Regions from separate parts of the Rhizobium sp. P2_G2 genome, predicted to be linked through region 3. Evidence: predicted binding sites of a transcription regulator. Region 3 holds the regulator's gene; each other region holds the start of a gene.

Region 1 (6,813 bases), on a different contig from region 3:
CGGTATCCCGACCACAGGATTGGCATTGAGCTGTAAGAAACCATGCGGCGGGGAGATCACCCAGCGTCAGCTTCTTTGCTGCCTCCGAGGCCGCAAACAGTTCGTTGAGCGTGAAGCCATTGAATGGGCCGTCGCGGTACAAGAGGGCGCCACGATCACGCTACTTAACAAGCCTCAACTCGGCAGGCGGCTTTCCGTGCCGTTCGTGCAGCCCCGCTAGATACCACTCGGTCAAATCCTCACCGCGCTCATAGTCTCGTTCGAACATCGCCCGCTGATGGGGATTGGCACGGCTTCGCTCGTAGGCCTTCTGGACCTCGTCCGGGTAATCAATCAGGTTCATGTTGTCCAGGTCTTCAATGTCCATTTCCATCCAGTCATAGGGTAGTTTCTGCCAGAGGATGACACGGGAGCCCAAGTAGGCGCGGACAATCTCTTCGTCGCTGGCGGTAGCAACGAATGCGTTCCATTCCTCTTCAGCTTTGTCGAGCATTGCAGCTACCGCAGGGCCGCGCGCCTTCATCCTGTCGTACTCTTCCTGGGTCATATGGTCACTATATTGGGAATAGGGGCCGATTGGCTCGTATTTGTCAGACATCGTTCAACTCCTTCCCTTCCGAGACATGTTCTTATTTTGTTCACGTATCTTCGAGTGAGTCAAGCGCCTTGGAGTTGAGCTTATGCTGCGGCCAAGAACGCGTTTGAAATCTCCGGCTGGTCCAGCTCTCAGCCCACATTTTGGCCGGCGGCTGGCGGCCGGTTCCATGTTCGCCAGTTCTTACCCTTGCCGCGGTCCTTCGGGTTGAAGTCGAGGCCTCCGAAGTGCTCCTTGAACAGCCTGGCGTGCTCGGGGTCAGCAAAGCACCAGATGTTATAGTCGATGCCATCGTGCCGGACCGACTGGCTTCGAGGCGACATCGAGAAGCCAGCGCAAAAGGGCATCACTTCGTCGAAAATGCGTTGGCGGGTTCGCTCGGCTGGCACTGCGACTTGATGAGGCCATTCTCGATCGACGGTCCTATAGGACATCTCGTTCTTGCGTCTCATGGCCGGCTCCACATGAGTTTCGGCCGCCTGGCGGTCGCCACCTCCCCGGGGCTTAGAGCTGCTTCTTGCCGCGCGAAGTCGCATTCTCGACACGGACACAGGTAGATCTTTGGCGTTTGAGGCGGCGCCGACCGCTCCGTAAAATCAAGACGCAACTGTCCTTCCGCCGCTGTCGCCATGGCAGTGCTCCATCATGATCATAGGATTTCAATCCGCCGCTCGGCGGAATTTGTTCCTATAATGTTCATGGTGCAGCAGAGAGTCAAGCAGGCGGGAGTTGCGACGCGGCCATGCCGTTTCAGGCCTGTTGGACTCCGCGCCGCCAGCGGCGATATTGTCGGGCAAAATCAATATGACGGAAGCCACGATGAGTGACGATGAGAAAATTGCCTATGCTGTCCGAATGCCACGGAGCATGCTCGAACGCATCAGGCAGTCGGCGCGGCAAAGCGGGATCCCAGTCAACCGCGAAATGATCAGACGGTTGAGCCACGAACTGCCGCCGCTTTCCGGCGCCGAAGGCGGTCGCACATCGAATGACGAAAGAACTGGCAGCAGAACGTTGATTGTCGAGGAAGAGGCGCGCCGCATTTTGCTCGAGCAGCCGGCGCTCGCGGACGCAATCGCGCAATTGATGGGCTCAGCGCCTGCTAAGACAGGCGGCCTCACGATCAAACAATCGGAACTGCTGGATTTCATGAGGAGTTACGCCGCGCAACACAATGGCATCGCGCCGACCTACGACGAGATAATGATCGGGATGGGGATCGGCTCGAAATCCACGATAAACAGGCTGATGGTCGGCTTGGAGGAGCGAGGTTACATCACCAGGATGCCGGGACAGGCGCGGTCGATCAAAGTAATTTAATCGAAAGAGAAAGCCGTTCCTTGTGGGCGAACGCTGAAGGCGGACTTGGCTGGGCTAGACTCCCGGTTGAGGCTATGGTGTGGTGCCCTCAAGCCTAGGGAGAACTTTTACATGGCAAATATCGAAGTTAACGGCCGCTATCCGATCAATCTCCAGCACTCGGACTTCACGCTGTTAATGCATGGGACGATGGTCGTTCACACCGGCTCGAAGATTGTGCTTAACTACGGGAACCACCAATACATTGAGCTGGACGGCTCTAACATCGAATACGACAGCCAGGGCGACCTGAAGAGCGGGACATTCACCGGATACGCAAATTTCGACCACGACTTCAAGTACTACAGCATCTCTGGGGTTCACATCACCGCCGAAAAGCTCTTGTCAGTAGCCGCGACCCACGACAAATGGGATGATTTCAAACTTATCGCGAGCACTCTATCTGGGAAAGACACTTTCTCAGGCGGAACAGCTGATGACAGCTACGGCACCTACGCTGGCGACGATATTCTCGCAGGGAACGAAGGTAGTGACCATCTTGACGCCGGCAAAGGCAATGATCGGCTCGTCGGCGGCTATGGCAACGACACGCTGACGGGTGGGCCTGGCAGCGACATTTTCATTTACAAGCTTGAGACGGATTCAAAGCTTGATGCTGGCGTCGACACCATCACTGATTTTGGCCGCGGCGATAAAATCGATCTCCACGCCATCGACGCGAATTTGACCACCTCGAAGAACGATGCCTTTAAATGGATCGGGCAAAACGAATTCTCCGACAAAGGCACAGTTGGCGGCGAACTTCGGTACGAATACCACGACAGCCAGACGTGGATTTTAGGCGAGATCAACGGGTCCAAGGGAGTCGATTTCATGATCAAGCTCGATCACAACATCGCTCTGAACGCCCACGATTTCATCCTTTAGAGCCTCGTTGCCAGCAGCGGACGTACTCCGGAAACACCTGCTCGGTATTCCATTGCTTCAGCCTGCAGCTATTGCCGCGGTGTAGGCGTGACGCCGATGAGCCGGATGATCAGAATGTCGTTGCTCTCCAGGCCAGCTTCCCTGGCAAGGCGCTCGACGCTGGCTTCCTCCTCATCGGTGGTCACGATCCGAACCACTTTCGGACTGGTCTTCGTGTTTGTGCCTGCCATCGTTTCCAGCTTCTCGACTCGATTGGTCAGGTTGCCAAGCATGAGCGCGCTCCGTCTTTCACAAACTTTGAAATCGACGAGACGAATGCTCGAGCCTCAAGCCGCGACCAGCCGCCCGGAATAGGTTCATTGGCTTCAAGAGCCGCGGAACCGAGAGAATGGACCGGGCCGACCAATGTCATTGTTGGCCTAAAGGCCTACATAGACCAGTCCGGAAATGCCGACCTTAAAGTGGTTCAACAACAATGCGGCTCGATCAGTATCTTCGACGATACCAAGGAACAAAGTCTTGGATGGTGCCGGTTGGTCCGGCGGCTTTCGAGACAAATATCGATGATTTGCTAAAAAGAAAAACCGGCAAGATCGATATACGATTGCCGGTTAAAACGCCTTGGTTCAAATTTATTTTAAGGTGTTATCCAAGTCCGCCGCGTTGCATGACAACCAATCTGATTTGCTCTGTCTTAGCAAGCTTCAATTCTTCAGTCTTCAACTTTGCAGGACTAGTGGTCTTCCTATGCGAATAGGTTGGTGGTGAATGAATCTTCTTTAATCTTTTGATTGAAATCGACTGCACTCAAACTCAAAGTTCTTGTATCGCAATGCCATCATGTCAAAGCGATCGTCCAAACCGCCAAAGGCAATTCACTTAACCACACGCTAGTGGTAATCACTCTCGCTTTCGGGCGGTTTTTTCTTGGCGGCTGGTTGCTATCGTATATTCTTTGAGCAACCCACGTTTAGTTTGATTCAGCCACGTCGCCGCGATCAGCAGTGTTCGCGGAAAACCGTCCTTCGGCAATTGCCTTGCAGCATTTTGTCAAAGCACTTTCATCGGTCGTGCCGCGTTCGGATTCGCGCACGATCATCGATGCAAAAGCAGATTCATTTTCTCGGCTCCGATCGAACCACGGTTCGCCAACGATCTTCTCAAACACTCGCCGAACCAAGGCGAATTGATCTGGCTGAAGGTCAACATTCGAGAATGGCATTGCGTGCCTCCTGACTGGAAGGCGCGAATGAATAACAAATTGACCGTGACCGCCACATGAACACCCTGTTCATAGTGAAATTCAGCACGCCATCAAAATGTCTGGCTCGACTGCCGAATACGAGTCTCCAGTTTCCGCAAAATTGACCTTCGCCGCCGCCAAACAGATAAGACGAAATTCTTCAAACGAGCGGGTTCCTGCTCTAAATTCGATCAAAATGTGCCGGGCAAAGGCTTGTTGTCTTTCCGGCGAACGCGTGAACCAAGGTTCGGCGGCAATCTCCTTGTACACGGCGAGGATGGTTGCGAATTCGACCGGCTCAAATATGCCAGACGACGACTTCATCGAAAGCATGTTGTCCATATCTTCCCCTTGTCGCAATGCGATCACGCCCGGTCGCATATGACAATATTAGTAAAGCATTAACTATTGCGATTCGGCTATCAAAAATCGTGGTAGGGTTTGATTTGTGCGGTTTCGTACCGGATTTCCCGCTAGCCATCTTTGCGTGGATAGACGAAAAAGCTGGTTCCGTTTTGCAAATTTCCTAGCTAGCTAATGAGTGCCTTGTCGCCGCGGGAGGAACCAGATGCCGAAGTCACCGGATTCTGCAGACGTTTATGCAGGGTCGAAACTTCGCCTGCAAAGGCAGCTTCGTCATATGAGCCAGACAGAGCTTGCGAACGCACTTGGCGTTACGTTTCAACAGGTTCAGAAATATGAAAAAGGCGCAAACCGGATAAGCGCCGGCCGCCTTCAGACGATCTGCAAAATCTTAGGCGTCCAAATCAGCTTCTTTTTCGAGGGTGGCGACATTCTGCCGAGCGATACGACGAATGACGAACCAGAGCGTGGCGGCATTGCACCGTATCTGAAGTCGAGAGAAGCTGTCGCATTGAACACAAACTTCCTTACGATCAAGGATGCGGGCAAACGTCGTGCTTTCGTGAACTTGGTAGAAGCTTTGGCTGAAATGTATGGGAATGACAGGACCGATGACTTGGTCAACACCGATTAAGTGACACTTCACCGCCGCCCTAACCTCAAAACAGTAAGCCGGAACTATCGCATTCACTTTGCGTTGCCCTTCCATCGAGCAGTTCAGGAAGGAATGCACCATGAAAACCTCAATTTTCGTAGCCGCTCTGATTGCGGCTTCTGCCGTGGCACCACATGCATTTGCCGCGGATGCCAAAGTGACCGGCATGGCAGGGGGTGCGGCAACCGGCGCTCTCCTTGGTGGGCCTGTTGGTGCTGTTGTCGGCGGTGCGGTTGGGTTGACAACCGGTGCGGCCATTGACGACAGCAACAAAAAGACCGTCATCATTAAGAAACAGCAGCCGGATGTAATCGTGCACGAGAACGACAACCCGGATGTGGAAATTCAGCAATAACGCGAATGGCGGGTTTCGGCCCGCCACACCCTATTGAAAGACGGTGCCTCGTAAGGCTCGCTTCTGGACGCGCACTTCACAATCACGATTGGTCGCCTGTCAATTCTATAGAAAATTGCTCTTTGGCAATAGCCTCACCCGCCAGTTTGAGCATATCGTGGGAAAGCTGATCACGCCGGTACATTTCGATCAATGTTTTTGCAAGTCGCCTTGGATTATCCCCTGACCTATCAAACCACGGTTCGGCAATCACTTCCTTGAAGACAGCCTGCACAAGAGCGATTTGATCGGGACGAAAAACACCGGCACCAGCCATATCAAACTCCAACAACATTGGCTTCTCCTTGGAGTGCCTTTTATTAGAATTACCTTATCCAAAAAAGGAAAGGTCGCTATCGAAATGTCGCAATAAATGGCGATTTGTACGGTATCGCACCGGAACATGTTCGCGAAATTGCAATCTAGTCGGCAATCTTTTCAACTTTTCGTTTTTTAGGAACAATGCATATGAAAGAGCATTCCGGCTGAAAGGAGCCGACAATGCAAATCGACAGCAAACATTATCAGGTAATTTTCGATCCAGTCAGCAAAGGTGCGGTCATCGTTCGCAAGGACAAAACCCTGTATCTGGAAGGACCGTTTTCGACATTCGCCGAAGCTGAAACGGCGTCATTCGCCTATTTGGAAGAAAACGAAGGAATCCCAAACGACACTGATCAATCAAAACAAAAATCCCGGCCAAAATGAACCGGGATTGAAGTTGGGAGGGATGCTTATCAATCGACGCAATGCGAAAAAGTTCCCATTTGCACCTTCTCGACTGATATCAACCTCACCGCAAGAAATCAGAATCCTGCAAATGAATACCGCCATCCAAATGGATGGCCATGTCGGCTTTTCCATTGCCGTCGCTGTCAACGAAAACTGTCGTGTTGCCGCCCGAAAGGGCGTGTTGCAAACTTTTAACGAGGCCGGAATGACCCTATTGCGGGGCTGTTTTTCATGCTTTGTTAACCTTTTGCAGTCCGAAGAGGCGCGCAAGCAGATCGTTCTGGTCGTTGACGGTCCAGCCGCCGGAAAAGCCAAAGCCTTTCCTCAGCCACAGCATCGCTTCGAAACCCGCGATCGTTCGACGCGCAGTGTTGAATGACTGGAAGCCACCGACCTTCGGCATGTTTTTCTTCACCCGGAAGTGGTCGCTCTCGATGCCTTGCTGCAGATGCTTAGTAACATAATGGACCGGCTTCGGGTGCAGATGTCCATCATCGACGGCCGCCTTGATCGTCGAGGGAAAGGTGTTGGCGCCATCGGTACCGATCTTTCCCGGCGAGAGGAGCGGCTCGTCCTTGAGCACG
Region 2 (6,813 bases), on a different contig from region 3:
TATATGCAGACATAAAGCGAGATTTCATGGCCGATTCATACAGACCCGTCGCTCTTTCCAAAAATCCGGTATTGAACGGTTTGATCGATGGAGGAGCATGGAACGCTCAGACTGTCACCTACAGTTTCGCCGACGGTGACATCAACAGCAACGGTATTCCGGATTTCAACGAGGGCGACTGGAAGGCGTTTTATCGCGAGATCCTCGCCAACATCGAATCCTTCACCAACCTCAATTTCAAGCATGTCGCCAGCCAGGGCAATATCAACTTCAAGCTGGTGGAAGGCGGCGGCGGTGAATCGGGCGTTCCGGCGCCGGGCGTGACCACGCTTGACTCGACAGTCGGCATCAATGTCGACGTGGCGGGATCGGCGGCAGCCGTCAAGCTCGGGACCTTTTCCGAAACATGGCTGCACGAAACGGGACACGCGCTCGGGCTGAAGCATCCGCATGACGTATCGAAGGGGCCGAAACTTCCGGGCGTGGTCAATCCGGAAGACCACGGGACCGGCCACCTGAACTCGCAGCTCTATACCGTCATGGGATATACGTTCCCCTTCCTGGGAGAGGACAATCCGTTCACCGATGCCGTGGATCTGGACACGCCGGTCAATGCGCAGCCAGGTTCCTATGGCGCGATCGATATCGCGTCGCTGCAGCACATCTATGGCGCGCGCGCCCACAATACCGGCAACGACACATATACGTTCACCGACAATGTCGACTTCGACCACGGCTACACGACCATCTGGGATACCGGCGGCACGGACACGATTGCCTATCGCGGCGAGAGCCGGGCAAAGATCGACCTGCGCGCTGCCACGCTCAAAGCCGAGATCGGCGGCGGCGGCTGGGTTTCGACATCCGAGACACTGACCGGCGGCTACACCATTGCCCATTCTGTCGTCATCGAGAATGCCAGGGGTGCTGCCGCCGCCGACATCCTGATCGGCAATGACGTCGCCAACGTCCTGTCAGGGCGCAACGGCGACGACACGCTCTCCGGCGGCGCGGGTGCCGATACCCTTTATGGCGGTCTCGGCACAGACACGATGACCGGCGGCACGCAGGCAGACAGCTTCGTCTTCAAGACGCTGGCCGACAGCACGGTTGCCGCTGTCGGCCAGGATTCGATCCTCGATTTCTCGGGCACAGACGGCGATCACATCGCTCTCTCGGCCATCGACGCCAATTCGCAGATATCCGGAAACCAGGCTTTCACCTATCTCGGTTCGGCGGCTTTCACCGGCAAGGTCGGCGAACTGCGTTTCGTCGAGCAGGACGCCGACACCTATGTGTATGGCGACACGAACGGTGACAAGAAAGCCGATTTCGCCATTCACCTCGATGGTGCGATCGCGTTGACGAAGGACGATTTCATTCTCTGACAGGTGGTCGCCGACACGCCTGCTTCCCGGTCACGCAGACGTGTCCCCGCCGTCAAAAGGCCAGCGACTGCTGCACCGGCTTTGGCGGCGTGACCTCCACGCCTTCCAGCTCCAGCATGCGCCGCTTGGAATCAGAGCCGCCCGGCGCCGAGAAACCGCCGATCTTGCCGCCGGCCGCCAGCACGCGATGGCAGGGGATGATCAGCGCCACCGGGTTCTTCGCCATCGCCTGACCGACATCGCGGGCGGCCTCGGGGCCGGCGCCGAGTTGCCTGGCAAGCGTGCCATAGGTGGTCGTGTGGCCCCATTCGACGCGGCGGGCAGCATCATAGATGCGCCGGAAGAAATCGTCCTGCTCGCCGAGATCGAGCCTCACGCCGGAGAAATCGACAGCTTCACCGTCGAAATAGCGTTTCACGGCGGCGATGGTGTCCATGACCTCGGCCGGCGGTGTGGCGGGGCTGGCAGTCGGGATGCGGCGCAGCAGCAGTCTCTCCGTGGACTCCGCGGCTTTGGTCGGCAGTTGGAAGCGTGTGACGCCGCTTTCATTCCAGCTGATCCCGCAGAAACCGGCTGCGGTTTCGAAGACATGATAGAATTGATTCATCTGAGCCATGGTTCAGCCCTCGTGTTTCGATATGCCCCATATATCGTGCTCAAATCCTCCAGCCTCCACCCGATTCTTGCACAAAATGCGCATTTCTCGCGGTTTCTCACATCGAGCTGAAACGTCTTTGGCTTCGCCTGCGTATATCAGTTTGACTCGAAACCACGGCCCTTGTCAAAGCAATTTGTTCTCTTTTTGTTCTTGATCTGCCGGTATTTTTGAGGCTTAGTGAAGGCGTCAAACGAACTGATGGAGATGCCAATGTCACGCGCACAATTCGAATTCGATTTGACCGGGGGCGAAGACAACAATCCGCCGCCAAGTTTCAAGGCCAGAGTGGATTTGTTTGTTGGCCTGCAGGCATCCGCTGCCGCGGCCAGACAAGCGACCGATATAGCCGGAGTTTTCATGCGCCGCCTCGGTGTCGCCGAGGAGATTCGGCCGCCGCATGTCACGCTCCAAGGGCTGGGCATGCATAACATGTTCTCCCTTATGGATCTGGCTGCGAAGAAGGAGGAATTGTCGTCGGTCGCGGTCGAACCCTTCATGCTGACGTTCGACCAGATCATGAGCTTCCAGCGGCCGCATGACAAAAAGGCGCTGATCTTATGCTGCAGCCAGCCAAATCGCTACCTCATCGAACTGCAGAAAAATATCGCCGCGGCCCAAAGCCAGCCGGGTGTCGAGAGTGAAGCGACACGGACATTCACCCCGCATCTGACGCTGTTTTACACCGAACAGCTTGTGATGCGGCAATCGCTGGAAACGCCGGTGCGATGGCTGGTGCGGGATTTCCATATCATCTGGAGCCATATCGGCGAATGCCGGCACGAGAGCCTCTGGCAATGGCCGCCGCTAGCGTGAGCGGCGTTCATGGTCGATCAGCCAGCGCTTGCGTTCCATGCCGCCGCCATAGCCGGTCAAGGCACCGTTGCTGCCGACAAGGCGATGGCAGGGGATGACGATGCTGACGGGATTGAGCGCATTGGCCGATCCGACGGCCCGATGCGCGTTCGGCCTGTCCAGCCGGGCAGCCAGTTCGCCGTAGCTCAATGTCGTGCCGGCTGGAATAGCGCGCAATGCCATCCAGACCTGCCGCTGGAAAGACGTGCCGCCCGGCTCGACAGGTATGCTGTCGAGCGCATCCAAGGCGCCGTCGAGATAAGCATGGATGGCGGAGGCAATGTGGGTCAGACAGACGGTTTCCTCGAAACTGAGGTCACGGCCGTAACGCGGCTGCAGAATTTGACGCAGACGGCCTTCGGGAGAATCGAAATCGAGGGCGACGAGTTTCTCCCCGTCCAAGACGATCAGTATCGGACCGATCGCATGATCGGCTTCGATGGAGGAGAGTTGAAGGCTTTTGATGGCCATGAGAAATCCGGAAAACGGGTCATTCGGGAATGGCGGCAGCCAATAGATAGAGTCGAGATGTCGCGGTCGCCACCCGATTTGATCGACGCCAGGGAAATCTCATATTCCAAATCCGCAGGTGGATTGATAGAGACGGCAGAAACAGACAGGAAGACAAGCATGTCCGCCAGGATTTACGGCATCAAGAACTGCGACACGATGAAAAAGGCCTTCGACTGGCTGAAGACGAACGATGTCGCTTATGATTTTCACGATTATCGCGCCGAGGGAATCGATGCCGGCACGGTCAAGAACTGGGTGAGAAAGCTTGGCTGGGAGAAGGTGCTGAACAAGGCTTCGACGACCTTCAAAGAGCTTCCCGATGCCGACAAGGTCGATCTGGATGCAGACAAGGCTATCCGGCTGATGGTGCAGAACCCGACGATGATCAAGCGTCCGATGCTGGTGGAAGACGACAGGATCACCGCCGGATTCAAGCCGGACATATACGCTGCATTGTTTCAGCGCTAATCCATACCGATAGCCGATCGGGGGGCGATCATGTCCAAATCCACGCGTGCGACGCTCGCGCTTGCCAAGGCGGGCGCCATATTCGAAGTGCTCACTTATGATTACGATCCCGATGCCGACAAGATCGGCATCCAGGCAGCCGAAGCGCTCGGCGTCTCACCCGCGATCGTGCTCAAGACGCTGATGGCGGAGGTGGACGGCAAGCCGGTCTGCGTCGTCATCCCCTCGGACAAGGAAGTCAGCATGAAGAAGCTGGCGGCCGCCTTCCACGGCAAGTCGGCCAACATGATGAAGCCGGCCGCGGCGGAGAAGGCCACCGGCTATGTCGTCGGCGGCATATCGCCGTTCGGCCAGAAGAAGCAGGTGCCGACCGTGTTCGAGGCCGAAGCCATGGCGCATGATCTGGTGTTCATGAATGGCGGCCAGCGCGGGCTGCAAGTGAAGCTGGCGCCGCAGGCGGCCGTAAAGGCAGCCAGCGCGATTTTCGCATCTGTTGTCGCCTAGCCGCCGGGAATATTTCTCCAGGCGGCCAGGAGGTCATTTGAAAAATGTGCCTTATCAGGCTGCGGTTTCCGGTGTGCCGCTCTGGGCTTCCGCCTTGGGGCCGCCCTTAGAAACGCCGACCATGGCGGGCCGCAGCACGCGATCGCCGATCACATAACCATCCTGCACGACCTGGACCACGGTATTGGCCGGGATTTCCGAGTTCGGGATCTCAAACATCGCCTGGTGGAAATTCGGGTCGAATTTCTGACCGGTGGGCGCGATTTTCTTGACGCCGTGGCGTTCCAAAGCCGAAAGCATGGAGCGCTCGGTCATCTCGACGCCTTCGACCAATGACACGAAGCCGGCATCGCCGCCGGCGCGCGCTTCGGCCGGAATGGCATCGAGCGCGCGGCGCAGATTGTCGGAAACCGCCAGCATGTCGCGGGCAAAGGCGGTGACGGCGTAGGTCTTGGCGTCCTTCACATCCCGTTCGGTGCGGCGGCGCAGATTGTCCATCTCGGCGGCGAGCCGGAGATAACGGTCCTTGAGATCGGCATTCTCGGCCTTCAGCACATCGATCGGATCGGGCTCCGGCGCTACGGCGGGCTGGCCATCGGCACCCTGCGCCGCATTCACATCATTGTCGGCGTCCGTCTGATACGCATTGTTATTTTCATCCGTCATGGCGGTCTCCGCATACTGGTATGTCGTGATTTGCTGCGGATATCGAGGTTTAGCGCGAAAAAATCAAGGGTTTCGGTGAAGATTCCTACCAGTGCATGGAGCATGGCAATCGCATGACAGATGTCGCAATCAGGTTATTGCGGAGATCGCAGAGATATAGAGGCGGCGCTGGCGCCGGCCCGTGTGCCGATGCGGAGGACCTGCTCAGATGGCGATGAAGTCGGTGTTGGTCATCGCAAGGCCTGTCGACAGCTGAGCGAACTTGATGGCGGCCGCACCGTTCCTGCTGCCGTCTGCGTCATACATCAAGGCACCTGTGGCGTCGTTATAAATGATGCGGTCGGATCTGTCATGCGCCTGTGCACCATCGAAGAAGGCCGTGGGATCTAGAACGCCCTCGGGGAGAGCAGTGAACACCTTGTTCTCAAGGCGAACGAGATCGCTGCCGACCGTATAGTCGGTGATCGAGTCGACATTGTTGACACCGTCGAGAAGGGTCCTGAAGATAAAGACATCGTTGCCGTTGCCACCCGTCAGGATGTCATTGCCATAGCTGCCGTCGAGGCGGTCGTTGCCATCGCCGCCGATGAGCGTATTGGCAAGCACATTGCCGGTGAACTTGTCGTTGCCGGTGCCGCCCGTGGCGTTTTCGATCAGCGAGGCGGTTTTGCCTTTGTAGAGAAGCGCATTGTAGACGTTGGCACGGGCCATGTGATGGCCGTCGCCGAGATCGGCGAGCGGCCCGAAGGTCGACCCTTCGCCGGCATTGAGGTTGACGGTGAGATTCGCGGTTTTGTTGGAAAAATCATAGGTATCGGTGCCGCCGCCGTCCCAGATGGTCAGGAGGGCGCGATGATTGACGGGCGTGCCTTGCCCTGTGCCGTTGATCAGCAGTTGGTTGTTGTCGTCCCAGCTATAGACGGTATCGCCATTGTTGAAGCTGAAATCGGCGCCGTAGAGATATTGCAGGGCGGCAATGTCATCCTGCATCAGAGTCGTCGGATGGTCGATCGCGCTGTCGCCCCGGGTCGTGTCGCCGACATATTGATGATAGGTCATGACGGAATATTCAAAGGAATTGTGATCCGCGGGAAGCTGCGGAAATGTGATCCCGTGACCGCCCTGGCTTACATGGCCGTGTTTGAGGCCGAGCGAGTGGCCGAGTTCATGCATCAGACCTGACGCATAGGCGAAACTGCCGACCGTCGGCATGTCGTATGTGTTGTGGACGAACCAGCAATCGCCCCAGCCGACCGTCGCCCTGGCCGGGTCGGGAGGATTACCCTCGGCCGTGCGGCTGCCGGGGATATGGGCTCCGCTTCCGTCCGAATAGTCGATCGTATCGGCCTCGCCGAAACGAATATCGGCGTTTACGTCGGCAGTCTGCGTGAAGGTCAGCCCGCACACGCCCTGGACATTGGCAAGGATGGTGGCGCAAGCGCTCTGCTGGTCCGCATTCATCGCCTCGAAGCCGGTCACCGCCTTGTAGCCGTTATGGGTGTATTCATCGGAACTGGTGGGGAAGGAATAGGTGAGATCCTTGTGATCCCATTTCCAGCCCCAGAGCAGTCCGTTGATGTCGTCCGTATTGGTCAGGTTGACCTGCGGCGGCTGATTGCGGAACGACATATTGTCGACGCCGAAGCCCTGCACGTCATTCTTGTCGTTGTTGACGACGACGCGCGCGATTCCGACCGCGTTGCTGTAGACGAAATGCTGGAAGCCGGTCTGGTCATTTTTGAACCGCTCGAGCAGGTTGCCCGC
Region 3 (3,276 bases):
GTTGGCCGCGATGCGGAGCCGGTCGTGGCCGCAGCGTCCGGGTCCGGTATCGAGGTCCGCGCCTTTGAACAGGCCGAGCGGCTCGGCACAGGCCACGCTGTGCTGGCGGCGCGCGGCGAAATCGAAAAGGACTACGATCAGATCCTGGTCGCCTATGGCGACGGGCCTCTGATCGAACCCGCACCGCTGATCGAAGCGCTGGAGAAAGTGCGCGCCGGCTATGATGTCGCGGTCGTCGGCTTCGAAACCGACAAACCCACGGGCTATGGACGCCTGCTTACCAAGGACGGCGAGCTCGTCGCCATCCGCGAGGAAAAGGACGCGACAGAGGCCGAGCGGAAGGTCACCTTCTGCAATAGCGGCATCATGGCGATCGATGGCCGCAAGGCTTTGTCGCTGCTGACGAAAATCACCAATAACAATGTCAAGGGCGAGTATTACGTCACCGACATCATCGAAATCCTCCACCGCGAAGGCGGCAGGGCGGCGACGGTCGAAGCGCCGAGCGACATGGTTGCCGGCTGCAACAACCGGGCGGAACTCGCCGAACTCGAAGCGATCTGGCAGAAGAAGCGCCGTCATCAGTTGATGCTCTCGGGCGTGACGATGATCGCGCCGGAAACCGTCTTCCTGTCGCATGACACGCGGATCGGCCGCGACACTGTGATCGAACCGAATGTCTGGTTCGGTCCCGGCGTCACCGTCGATAGTGACGTCGTCATCCACGCCTTCTCGCATATCGAGGGCGCCCATATTGCGCCAGGCGCAAGCGTTGGTCCGTACGCACGGCTGCGGCCTGGCGCAGACCTGGGCGAAAAGGCCAAGGTTGGCAATTTCTGCGAAGTGAAGAATGCCGCGATCGGCGAGGGCGCCAAGGTCAATCATCTGAGCTATATCGGCGATGCCATCATCGGCGCGCGGGCGAATATCGGCGCCGGCACGATCACCTGCAATTATGATGGCTTCAACAAGTTCGAAACCCGGATCGGCGCCGACGCATTCATCGGCTCGAACAGTGCACTTGTCGCACCGGTGACGATCGGGGCAGGGGCGCTGACCGCCTCCGGCAGCGTGATCACCGAGGATGTTCCGGATGGCGCCGCCGGCTTCGGCCGCGCCCGTCAGGTCAACAAGGAGGGCTATGCGATCGCGATCATGGCGCGCAACAAAGCGCTCAAGGAATCAAAGAAGAAGAAATGATATTAAGCCGACGCAGGCGAGGCTGCTCGCCGCGCGTCAACCGATCGCCGCTTGTCAGTGATAGCGGCGGATGAGTCCGACCAGCTTGCCCTGGACCTTGACGCGATCCGGCCCGAAGATGCGAGTTTCGTAAGCCGGATTCGCGGCCTCAAGCGCAATGGAAGCCCCTTTGCGGCGGAAGCGCTTGAGCGTCGCTTCCTCGTCGTCGACGAGCGCTACGACGATGTCGCCCGGGCTCGCCGTGCTGCCGTTGCGGATGATCACCGTGTCGCCATCGAGGATGCCGGCCTCGATCATCGAATCGCCTTTGACCTCGAGCGCATAATGTTCGCCGCTGCCGAGCATGCCGGCCGGGACGGAAATATCGTGGGTGATGTTCTGGATCGCCGAAATCGGCACACCGGCGGCGATGCGGCCCATAACAGGGATTGCCACCGCTTCACCGGAGTTCTCGTTGGCTGCCGGCTTCGGCGCGGGCGCCGGCTGCACCTTGCCGAGCGAGCCTTCGATGACGCTTGGATTGAAACCCTTCTGCGGCGGCTTGATGCTCGGCGAATAGGCCTCGGGCAGCTTGATGACTTCGAGCGCCCGGGCACGGTTGGGAAGCCGGCGAATGAAACCACGCTCCTCCAATGCCGTGATCAACCGGTGGATGCCGGACTTCGAGGCCAAATCGAGCGCATCCTTCATCTCATCGAACGAAGGGGGCACGCCGGACTCCTTCATCCGCTCATGGATGAACAGTAGAAGTTCCTGTTGTTTTCTCGTCAGCATGGACGTCCCCTTGGGAATCGTGAAACAAATCTCGAACAAACACTATATGTTCCATGTATGTTCCGCAAGGGTTTTAAATATGGTTAACGCGTGGAGGCGCGAAAGATATTTCGGAATGGCTGTCAGAGCTATTCTGGAATGAAAATGGCAACGCACCTTTGTTTTCAAAGGATAATTCGCGGAAAAATAGTGTTACCAATCGCCAGATTGAGCAACACCAAATTCTTCATTCCAGGATAAATATTAAGTCATTGTTTTAAATTAGTTTATTGAGCAACTAGCGGAATTGGTGAACGGAGCATTCTGGCGATTGAGCAACAGATTGAGCAACCCTAGATAATACGCTCGTCCTCCCACCACGGCGGAGGCGGAGCATCGAATTCACCTACGGCATACTCGGTGACCAGTGCTTTGTAGATGTCCTGAGGCTTGATCAAACCGGATTTCAGCCATTTGTCCCGAGATGCCTTGATCCGAGTTACGTACTCACCGACCCAAATGTGGATCGTCGCTAGTTGGTCATCCGTCAACCCGCCAGCAAGCCTCCGGTCGGGTTCGGACTTGGAGTTTGCAAGCTCGTGACGCGTTGCGAGCAATGCTAGCCAGAGATCTTCCTTGTCAATCTCAAGGGGTTTGTCAGTAAGACCGTGTCGCCCGACCGTTTTGGGCTCTCCGCTGCCCGACATCAACCAGTCTAGGGAAACTGTACCTCCAGAGAGCATTTCGGATAGGTATTTTGCTGGCACTGACGCCCGGCGCCTCCATGCCGCAATGGTACTTCTTGATACCCCGAGATAGTCGGCAAGCTCTTGATCCTGCTTGAGATTCAATGCCTGCTTTGCTCTCGCGATTATACCGACGACATCCATGGTGCACAAAATGTCACTTTTCTGTTTGACTAGTGACAAAATGTAACTTACATATTGTCACATGACTAATGTGCACAGGGCGATTTGCAATGCAAGTGGCTGAACGATTTGATTATCCCACGGTGCGCGCCGCCTTTATCATTCGCGGTACCTCTTTTTCCCGCTGGTGCTTAGAAAACGGCGTCTCCAGGGCGTGGGCAATCGCGGTCTTGAACGGAGAACAAGACGGTCCCGCCGCGCGCGCTCTGCGCGCAAGAATAGTGGAGGCCGCTTGCTGTGAGCGGGACTAGCAGACACATTCTCTCGTCCGATCTCGCTCGTCTGGCGAGTATCTCGCCTCAGCGCATGCGCCTCATATGCCAAGAGTTCGAAAACCGCACGCGTACCGACTGGTGCGGTGCGGCCTTGAAAATCAAATTGCTTCATGGTCGCG

The links. The regulator LexA, encoded in region 3, represses DNA repair genes until DNA is damaged. The targets are predictions, from matches to a motif close to TGTTCNNNNTGTGTTCNG.
Region 1: the regulator LexA is predicted to act here: its motif matches at 1,278-1,295, upstream of AC1D06_RS28970 (LexA family protein).
Region 2: the regulator LexA is predicted to act here: its motif matches at 2,181-2,198, upstream of AC1D06_RS03125 (2'-5' RNA ligase family protein).

The regions. Positions count from the first base shown of each region.
Region 1 is NZ_JBFUFF010000061.1:1,157-7,969, forward strand. Features, by position in the region: gene AC1D06_RS28960 (hypothetical protein) at 161-598, opposite strand; gene AC1D06_RS28965 (hypothetical protein) at 727-1,047, opposite strand; gene AC1D06_RS28970 (LexA family protein) at 1,415-1,915, shown strand; gene AC1D06_RS28975 (M10 family metallopeptidase C-terminal domain-containing protein) at 2,027-2,842, shown strand; gene AC1D06_RS28980 (hypothetical protein) at 2,911-3,114, opposite strand; gene AC1D06_RS28985 (hypothetical protein) at 3,813-4,064, opposite strand; gene AC1D06_RS28990 (hypothetical protein) at 4,146-4,427, opposite strand; gene AC1D06_RS28995 (helix-turn-helix domain-containing protein) at 4,654-5,082, shown strand; gene AC1D06_RS29000 (hypothetical protein) at 5,183-5,458, shown strand; gene AC1D06_RS29005 (hypothetical protein) at 5,541-5,792, opposite strand; gene AC1D06_RS29010 (hypothetical protein) at 5,999-6,205, shown strand; partial or broken gene AC1D06_RS29015 (IS6 family transposase) at 6,459-6,813, opposite strand, start outside.
Region 2 is NZ_JBFUFF010000002.1:156,570-163,382, forward strand. Features, by position in the region: gene AC1D06_RS03115 (M10 family metallopeptidase C-terminal domain-containing protein) at 27-1,388, shown strand; gene AC1D06_RS03120 (methylated-DNA--[protein]-cysteine S-methyltransferase) at 1,441-2,004, opposite strand; gene AC1D06_RS03125 (2'-5' RNA ligase family protein) at 2,257-2,859, shown strand; gene AC1D06_RS03130 (methylated-DNA--[protein]-cysteine S-methyltransferase) at 2,851-3,369, opposite strand; gene AC1D06_RS03135 (arsenate reductase) at 3,529-3,879, shown strand; gene ybaK (Cys-tRNA(Pro) deacylase) at 3,910-4,383, shown strand; gene grpE (nucleotide exchange factor GrpE) at 4,438-5,049, opposite strand; gene AC1D06_RS03150 (M10 family metallopeptidase) at 5,254-6,813, opposite strand, start outside.
Region 3 is NZ_JBFUFF010000062.1:38,503-41,778, forward strand. Features, by position in the region: gene glmU (bifunctional UDP-N-acetylglucosamine diphosphorylase/glucosamine-1-phosphate N-acetyltransferase GlmU) at 1-1,200, shown strand, start outside; gene lexA (transcriptional repressor LexA) at 1,255-1,974, opposite strand; gene AC1D06_RS29380 (helix-turn-helix domain-containing protein) at 2,307-2,843, opposite strand; partial or broken gene AC1D06_RS29385 (hypothetical protein) at 3,120-3,276, shown strand, end outside.